Regions from separate parts of the Alicyclobacillus tolerans genome, predicted to be linked through region 2. Evidence: predicted binding sites of a transcription regulator. Region 2 holds the regulator's gene; each other region holds the start of a gene.
The links. The regulator LexA, encoded in region 2, represses DNA repair genes until DNA is damaged. The targets are predictions, from matches to a motif close to CGAACATATGTTCG.
Positions count from the first base shown of each region.

Region 1: a site for LexA is predicted at 1,879-1,892, ahead of ACOJUR_RS01900 (YhjD family protein). Genes of this name have one in related genera too.
Region 3: a site for LexA is predicted at 1,157-1,170, ahead of pcrA (DNA helicase PcrA). Genes of this name have one in related genera too.

Region 1 is NZ_JBMGNK010000002.1:358,731-362,016, reverse strand. It holds gene metG (methionine--tRNA ligase) at 1-1,373, opposite strand, end outside; gene ACOJUR_RS01905 (hypothetical protein) at 1,390-1,608, opposite strand; gene ACOJUR_RS01900 (YhjD family protein) at 1,909-2,166, shown strand; gene ACOJUR_RS01895 (DNA polymerase IV) at 2,153-3,286, shown strand, end outside.
Region 2 is NZ_JBMGNK010000002.1:1,784,329-1,787,614, reverse strand. It holds gene ACOJUR_RS08920 (DHA2 family efflux MFS transporter permease subunit) at 1-1,018, opposite strand, end outside; gene lexA (transcriptional repressor LexA) at 1,268-1,906, shown strand; gene ACOJUR_RS08910 (hypothetical protein) at 2,578-3,286, opposite strand, start outside.
Region 3 is NZ_JBMGNK010000002.1:793,610-796,895, forward strand. It holds gene ACOJUR_RS04035 (DNA recombination protein RmuC) at 1-495, shown strand, start outside; gene ACOJUR_RS04040 (hypothetical protein) at 646-891, shown strand; tRNA gene ACOJUR_RS04045 (tRNA-Pro) at 997-1,072, opposite strand; gene pcrA (DNA helicase PcrA) at 1,246-3,286, shown strand, end outside.

The sequences.
Region 1 (3,286 bases), 1.4 Mb from region 2:
ACGCGAATCGTTTCTACCATATGATAGAGCACCGTATCCAGCCGCTCCTGTTGATCATTCTTGGCCAGCGCCCAAGGAGCAGTCTCGTCAATATATTTGTTGCCCTGACGTACCAACTTCCACAGTGCCTCCAGCGCCACAGAGAATTCCAACCGTTCCATGTGCGCCTCTACTGCGTCGACTGTCTCATCCACTAAATGAGCCAAAGCGAGATCGACCGCTTCCCGCTGCCCCGGGCGCGGCACCACACCTTGCCGATAACGATGCAACATAGCCACACTGCGATGAACAAGATTGCCCAGATCGTTCGCCAAATCAAAATTGAGCCGTTCAATCAACGCTTCCGGTGTGAAAACGCCATCCTGTCCGAACGGAATTTCACGCAACAAGAAATAGCGAATCGCGTCTCGCCCATAGCGCTCAATGAGCAGAAGCGGATCGACCACATTACCTTTGGATTTGCTCATTTTCCCGTCTTTCATCAGCAGCCAGCCATGAGCGTAGACCTTCTTCGGCAACGGCAAACCAAGCGCCATTAAAAAGATCGGCCAGTAGATGGTGTGGAAACGGACAATCTCCTTGCCCACCAGATGGACGTCTGCAGGCCAGTAGCGTGCAAACTGCTCCTCCTTTTGCGGATCAGACGATCCATAACCAATAGCCGTAATGTAGTTGGTAAGCGCATCGAGCCAGACGTAGACAACGTGTTTCGGGTTGCTTGGCACATGTACGCCCCAATCAAAAGAAGTTCGAGAAACACATAAATCTTGCAAGCCAGGTTTGATAAAGTTGTTAATCATCTCGTTTTTGCGCGATTCTGGTTGTATGAATTCTGGATTTTCCTCATAAAACTGGAGAAGTCGGTCAACATATCGACTCATCCGGAAAAAGTAGCTTTCCTCTTTGGTGTAATGCACAGGACGGCCACAATCAGGACACTTGCCGTCCACCAATTCGCGTTCACTCCAGAAAGATTCACAGGGTGTGCAATACCACCCTTCATAATCGGATAAATAGATGTCCCCCTGCGCAACCAACCGTTCAAACAGGGCCTGCACCACTTCGGTATGACGGGACTCTGTGGTGCGGATAAAATCGTTGTAGGAAATGTCCAACTCTTTCCACAAATTTTGAATCCAGGCAATAATGCCATCGAGAAACTCGAGTGGTTTCTGACCAGCAGCCTCCGCGCTTTGCTGGATTTTCTGGCCGTGTTCGTCCGTCCCTGTAAGAAACATGACATCGTAGCCACGCAACCGCTTATAGCGGGCAATGGCATCAGCAGCTACCGTGGTATAGGCGTGCCCAATATGCAAGCGATTGCTCGGGTAATAAATAGGTGTGGTAACGTAAAATGTTTTTGGATTCGTCATGTTAAAACTCCCTTCTCTATCCATGCCAGTCCATACCAATCGGTGTAACACCAAAAAGCCCGCCCCTGTTTGGGGCGAGCTGTATAGCCGCGGTACCACCCAAATTCATGCGCTCGGGCTGAAAAATGATGTTGGTTGGAACTGCAATCATCATTCTCATTACCGTATGACGCACCTCTGGCAAGCGGACATGCTTTTCTGTCCACTCTGTCCGGTAACGGGGACTTCCGCGCAAACCTCGCCCCTACGCTCAGCCTGCGGCCTCCAAAATCATACTCCCTGGCCACCTCGCCATCGGCTCGCACCCTCCCGACTCGCTGCGGACTGTGCGCCAGGTACCCTTTTTTCATAGGCTCTTATTCGAGATTCGTTTGACAATAAAGCTCTTGGAGAAATTCTACAAAACCCTATCCACTTCGTCAATTCAGCATTTCATTCAATCCCCTCAAAATTTGACAAAACTTTTCGCTTGATTTCAGCGCAGAAATGCATATACTGATAAATACGAACATATGTTCGTTAAGGGTGATCAATCATGAGACCAACTTTAGCCATTCGCGGCCTCCTTCTGCTCGATTTGGCAGAGCGACATATCCATCAACAACGGGCACGCTTACTTCGCCTTTTGAAGGAGAGCCAAACAGAGATTGTAGACGTGATGGAAGAAGACTTGGAGTGGGTAGTCAAATATAAAGAAAAAGGATACACACACGAAGCCATTTATATGCGCCCCATGCTGACAGCAGAGCTGGAAGCACGGATGCAACTGGGTCCTGTCCATGAGCAGCACTGAATGGATTGTAGGTCTAGTGGATATGCAAAGTTTCTACGCGTCAGTGGAGGTGGCCACCACTCCAGCCTTCACAGCCAGCCGGCATTTAGAATGCGATGAGAGCGACCCCCCACTCGCCGTTACAGGTGATCCAGAGCGACGAAGCGGTATTGTTTTGGCCGCCTCGCCAACAGCCAAAGCAATGGGCGTTTCCACCGCCATGCGACTGGGGGAAGCTGTCCGCGCATGCCCAAAACTCATCTGCGTGCGACCACGCATGCGTCTTTATTTGGAAACTTCTCTGCGTATTCAAGAGACCATTCGTCAAATGTTCCCTAAGGCAGAATCTTTCTCGATTGACGAATGCTTCTTTGCCTTTCCTTATCCAAGCCATTTTTTTGCCGATCCGTTACAAACCGCCAGCGAATTGCGCACCCGTATCTGGGATCAATTTCGTATTCGTTGCCGGGTGGGTCTCGCTCCTAACAAATGGGCAGCCAAAATGGCCAATAAGGCGGCCAAACACAGACGGGGCGGCGTGATCTGGTGGACGCAAGATCAATTGATACACGAATTGCACGCACTACCTGTAACAGAGATGTGGGGACTGAAACGGCGCGCGCAAATATTAATAGAAGAGTTTGGATGCCAAACAATTGGCGATGTAGCACGCTTACCACTGGGACGTTTGCGGACGCGGTTTGGTGTATGGGGAGAGGTTATCCAGCGATGGGCCCAAGGCCAGGATGGCAGCACTTTGAACGACAATGCGTTACAGACGCCGCATCGGGGTTACAGCAACCGCACTACGCTACCTCGCGATTTTTATCAGAGAGAAGAAGTAGCGGTAGTAATTTTAGAACTATTGGACGAAGTCTGCTCTCGTACCCGTTACACACAGCAGTGCGGGCGGCGCATAGGGCTTGGGCTGACCTACGAGGGCATGACAGGTGGATTTTTCCGTGCCAAAACCCTGCCGCGCCCAACCAATCGCAGTGAACAACTTTACCCGATTTTACTCTCCCTGCTCGATACGCATTGGGACGGAAGTGGCGTACGAGCTGTGAGTGTCTCACTCGATTTGCTGACTGAGGAAAGCGGTACACAGCTCGATCTCTTTGAAAATGTGCCGCGCCGCCAG
Region 2 (3,286 bases):
AAAAGAACACCCCTACAAGCACCAACCGTGCCGGCCCAAAACGATCAGCCGCTGCCCCACCTAATGGTCCCATCACAAGCTGAGGTGCGGATAACGGAATCAACAATAAACCTGCTGACAAGGGACTTAAACGCAACGCACCCTGCAAATACAACGTTAACAGAAACGTTGTTGCAAAGTAACCAATCGAGTAACTGAATGTAACGCCAAGTCCTGCTGAGTAATGACGATGTTTGACTAGCGAGAGATTAAATAGAGGCGCTTTCACACGTAATTCTATCCAAACAAACAATATGAAAAGTACCAGCGTCAAAACAAATAACCCAAGAGTGCGCAGCGATAACCAACCCCAGGACTGTCCTTCGGAAAGTGACACAAGCAATCCTACAAGCCCTAGACCAAACGTGATCATACCAAGCCAATCTGATTTGACCTGTTGCTTAGGTGACACATCCGCACGAAGTACGATCATAGCGGCAATCATGCCTATGATGGCAAATGGAATGGTTACAAAAAAAATAGAGCGCCAGCCAAAAGCGTTTATCAGCGCGCCACCTGCAACAGGTCCTACGATAGAGCCTATTACCCAAGAAGTGGAATTAATCCCCAACGCCTTACCAAGTTCATTAGCAGGAAACGCTTTAACAATGATGGGTGTGGCAGTGGCTAGAGCTAATGCAGCTCCTGTTCCCTGAATAAAACGATATACAATGAGTGCACTTCCAGAATTCGCAATACCACATAAAAACGTGGCTACTGTGAAAATTGCAAGACCAGCTATAAATATTTTTTTAGTACCTATGAGGTCCGACCATCTACCTGCAGGAAGAAGAAAAACCGTACTGGTGATAATGTACGACGTAATCGTCCAAAGTCCAGTTACAACTGAAATATGGAGACCAGACATAAGCCGGGGCAAACCAATAACGACAATTGTGGCATCCACATTCGTTATAAACGAAACTAAAGTAACAGCTGCAAGTATAGACCACTTCAATCTTATATCTGATTGCGCCACAAAACACCATCCTTTCAAATGGAAAGACATTTACTTATAGTAACTTGAGCGGTCTAGGTTTGACAATAGATGATTTGTACATGGCTATGGCCTTGAAAATGTCATTTAAAATTCTTACATGATTGAATAAAACGCCAAAATATTTTTGATTTTCAACACAATCCAACAAACCGGAACATATGTTTGCATCCAAAGAATATTATGCTATGCTTAGGATTAGAATGTACGCATGAATGGAGTTTTGTGGCGATGGATATTAGCAAACGTCAGAAAGAAATACTTGATTTTATAGAAAAATGTATAGCAGAAAATGGATATCCGCCATCCGTTCGAGAAATCGGAGAGGCAGTAGGACTCGCTTCTAGTTCAACCGTCCACGGTCATTTAGAACGGTTAAGCCAAAAAGGATATCTACGAAGAGATCCAACTAAACCTCGTGCAATCGAATTATTAAAGAAGCATACTCAAATCGCGAAAAAAACTTCAACAAATTGGGAATCGTCTTCTGCAATTTACTATGCTCCCATTATTGGAAAAGTAACCGCTGGTAAACCCATCACAGCTGTAGAGCATATAGAGGGTTATTTCCCTTTGCCAGATACGTATCATTCTCCTGAACAAATTTTTTTACTTAAGGTTCAAGGTGACAGCATGATTGAAGCTGGTATTATGGATGGAGACTTACTTTTTATTCGCCAACAGTCAACTGCTCAAAACGGTGATATTGTCGTAGCAATTACGGATGATGAAGAAGCAACTGTAAAAAGATTTTTTAGAGAAATGAACAGAATTCGACTTCAACCAGAAAACTCTTCGCTACAACCCCTTTATTTCAATCATGTAAATATTTTAGGAAAAGTAATTGGGTTATATCGTTCTTTTTCATGACTTTATATTTTATGAACAATAAAATATAAACTACGATTTACTTCTACATCATATAGAAAAGTCACTTATTCGATTAAAAATCAAGATAACTTTTTTGATATTCGACTGTTTGATTTATACGATTTTTCAGAAAGAGTACTGAAGCAAGTTTAGAACTTTATATAAAGTATTTTCATAACTCATAAACATGAATGAATAAAAGTCTGAAAACCGTTTAAAATCACATCATAGAATGGGCAGCAAATTTATAAAACTAGGACAGCATGCTGCCCATATCCCACATACAAAAGTTAGCCCAATAAGCCAGATGTCTGACTCAACGCACTTCCCAGCTGATTGACTGGATTGGAGCTACTTCCTGAGGAACTCAGACTACTACTCAACTGGTTTGCTCCCTGACTTAATGCACTTCCCAGCGAGTTCCCCAGTTGTTGAGACCCTTGGCCTAAAGCATTTGTCAAAGAGCTTGTTAGATTAGAAAGTGTACTTTGTACACTTGAAAGTGGATTAGCGACTCCAGGTATTGATTTCATATTCCATACTAGAACATTCCCGGTTGTATCACCATGTATCCATAAGTCCAGAAAAACCTTGTTTTATCAGGGTTTTCTGGACTTTTTATGTTCAGAGGTTTTGCTCAGTTTGGAACAAATTCGTTACTTTTTCGTTACTCATTCGTTACCGTGATCTCGTTCATACACTTCATAGTTGTGCAGCTGTTCCTTCATCTCTGTGATCCACGATGCGTCCAGCCGACTCCCTTTTCTCGACTCATCACCTAACCCAAAGTACGTCTGCACCGTCCACGGCGGCAAATAGACGTCTTCTGCATCGATACGGATATACTGATCACTTGCGCTTCCATTGGAATTCGGTGAAAAATCACCACAGGTTTGCCCATACTCAGCATCCGCGCCCGTCCATTGCCGTTGTGCCTGACAAATCGTTCTTCCCTGTTCTTCCACAAGAAAACGGCACGCCCTACAATCTCCGCAAGTTCGTTTACGTATGTCAGCATTAGCTCTCAGAATATAGGCATCCTTGCGTTCCATGAGCCGCAAGGCACCGTTTTGAAGCAAAGACTGGATGAGCGTTCGTTCCGTGAGAATGTTCCACTCTACAGGCGGCTCATCCGAAAACTCCATCTCTTCCCATTCTTCCTGTTCCTCTTCACTTGCCCACGGCGGGGGAACCGTATTGTCGTGAATCACCGCAGGCCCGTATAAAATCTGCGAACGCTGCCCCCACATTGTACAGTTTTGATGCAAAGGTTTCACAATATGGTAGCGAAAAAAGAATTGCGTGTCTTCTCTTTCATCTCCTGAATACACTGCGCCATACAACCAGGAAATCAGCCCCGTAATGGAATGACACTCCACA
Region 3 (3,286 bases), 990 kb from region 2:
GCCAAGTCTCTGCTGTCAAGAATTCGTCAAGAGGCAAAATCGATATCCGACAAATATCTTGACCCACCTCATACGACAGATTTTGCTATTCTGTATCTGCCCATTGAAGGCTTGTTTGCTGAAGTATTGCGTCAACCAGGCATGCTGGAAAAATTGCAACAAGAATTTCGGGTGATTGTCTCAGGCCCCACCACCATCACAGCTTTGTTAAACAGTTTGCAAATGGGATTTCGTACACTGGCTATTCAAAAGAGATCGAGCGAAGTTTGGGAGTTACTGGGGGCCATTAAGACACAGTTTGGTACATTTGGGGACTTGCTCCAAAAAACTCAGAAAAAATTACAAGAAGCAAGTAATGTGATAGAACGAGCTTCTCGAAGTTCGCGCGGCATTGAACGTAAATTAAGACAAGTGGAAGCATTGCCGAATAGCCAAGCGTCTTTATTGTTGCCTGAATTGGGAACCGAAGAAGAATGGGAAGAACTTGATCAATAATCTAGACCTCAGACGTACTTAGATAAAAGACAAAGAAGTTTTCTTTTCATTCGACTTCGAATTGGGGAGTGGCAATTGTCAGTGCCTCTTTGTTTGAGGATGGCGTAAAATGACAACAGACGATAGGTGGCTGGACTAGGGGGTAGGAGTATGAACGATGACTTCTTGACCAGAACTATAGTCTGGGCCATGATATCATTTTTGCTTCTGGAAGCTCTCTTGCCGGAAGGGTACAACAATATCGCTTTTCTATTCCTTATTTTGCAATCTACGCTTATCTACGTCCTTGGTATTGCTAGACAAAAGAAAATTGATTTTACGGCTACAAGCGCCAGACTTTTCATTACTTATATTGCGCTTGCTGCTTTAATCGTCAATACGAAAGATGAAAAGTAATGGATTGTAGATTAAAAAAGTCGCCTGATTCTCTCGATTTAAACAAGGAATCTGCGACTTTATTTTTTATGTTTAAAAAAACGGATTATCACATTCTAGGCAACCTGGTCGGAATGACAGGACTCGAACCTGCGGCCTCACGGTCCCGAACCGTGCGCTCTACCACCTGAGCTACATTCCGAAAATAAAGACCTCTATTTGAACAAAAGCTACTATAGCACGCTTCCTCTTGGAGCGTCAACTCTCTAAAAAGCCTTTATATGTTCGGTCATTTGTTCGCATCCATGAGTTGAGGACTGATATAATAGAAATCATCCTCCAAGGGAAGTTAGGTGCTTGATGTTTATGCATAAAATGGGAATTGGCAGCGAGCGCATTCTCGACGGACTGAATCCCGCTCAATTAGAAGCTGTACAAGCTACAGAGGGACCACTTTTAATTCTCGCTGGTGCGGGCAGCGGAAAAACAAGCGTACTCACTCGCAGGATAGCTTATCTGCTGGGGCATTGTCGAGTTTCGCCTTGGAATGTGCTTGCCATTACTTTTACCAATAAAGCTGCACGCGAAATGCGTGAGCGTATTGAACAATGGGTTGGACTGGCTGGACAAGATGTCATGGCCAGCACATTCCATTCTTTCTGTGCAAAAATTTTACGCCGCGATATTGACCAGATGGGATACAGTACGCGGTTTACCGTACTTGACAGCTCGGATCAGATTGCCATTGTACGTAAAATTCTGCGCGATTACCAAATAGATAGCAAGAGATTTGATCCGCGTGCGGTGCTGGGAGGCATTAGTCAGCATAAAAATGCATTGGTAAGTCCCCAAAAGGCCAAAGATGGAGCACGTGATTTGTTTAGCCGAATTGTAGCAGACACCTACATCGAATATGAGCGCAGATTGAAACTGAACGAAGCGCTTGATTTTGACGATCTCATTATGAAAACAGTTGAACTTTTTCGCGCAGTTCCTGATGTTCGGTCGGCATACAGTCAAAAATATCGTTACATTCATGTGGATGAATATCAGGATACCAATCATGCTCAATATATCTTGATCCGCCTACTTGCAGATGAGCATCGAAATCTTTGCGCCGTAGGGGATTCCGATCAATCTATTTATGGTTGGCGTGGTGCGGATATTCGTAATATTTTGCAGTTTGAAAAAGACTTCCCGGAAGCCAAGGTGATTCGTTTAGAACAAAATTACCGTTCAACGCAAACCATCCTGGATATTGCCAATCATGTAATTCGAAATAATCGCGATCGTCAAGAGAAGACGCTGTGGACGGATGGTGAAAAAGGTGAGGCTGCTCAACTTTTGGAATGCCGTGATGAGCGTGTTGAAGCTGCCTGGATCTCTCAAGAGTTGGTGAAATGGGTCGAAGCGGGAGGACAATACACGGATGCTGCTGTGCTGTATCGTACAAACGCTCAATCGCGTGTGATTGAGGAAACCTTTTTGCAACGAGGTATACCCTACCGCATCTATGGCGGTGTGCGTTTTTACGAACGAAAAGAAATTCGTGATTTGATTGCTTATTTAAGACTTATTGACAATCCTGCGGACGACGCTTCATTTTTGCGCATCGTCAATGTGCCAAAACGCGGAATTGGTGACACATCGCTAGGCAGATTGGCAGAATATGCAAATGCACATCAAATGCCCTTGTTGGCGGCCTGTGAACATCTCGAGGCTGCTAGTTTAAGCGGCAAAGCTAAAATGGGTTTAACCTCCTTTGCGGAGTGGATGGAAGAATGTCATGAACAGCAGAAAAAATTGTCGGTTACAGAAATCGCTCGTCTGATCATTGAGCAGACAAAATACGTGGAGATGCTGCAGACAGAACATTCTTTAGAAGCAGAGAGTCGCATAGAAAACCTCGAAGAATTTCTCTCGCTGACGAAGGAGTTTGATGAAAATTGGCCAGGATTGGAACCTGTAGAAAGGCTGAGTCAATTTCTTACTGATGTCTCCCTGGTGGCTGATACAGACATGGATAATGGTCGCCCTTCGCCTGAATCGGCGCAAGGTGTCACACTCATGACACTGCATAGTGCCAAAGGACTGGAATTTCCCATCGTTTTTTTAATCGGTATGGAAGAAGGTATTTTTCCGCATAGCCGCTCTTTCAATAGTGAAGAGGAACTGGAAGAAGAACGTCGACTTTGCTACGTGGGAGTTACCCGCGCCCGCAAACGACTTTATTTGAGTACATGCGCTACACGAATGATTTTTGGTGATGTGCACAGTTATACACCATCTCGGTTTCTCAAAGAAATGCCGGTTCATTGTTTGCAGCGAATTTCTCCTGGACAGCCTTCAGAGAAACGCGAGTTGTGGCGTCCTCGTTCAAGCGGTTTGCTACAACAGATACCTTCCTCTTTCGGAG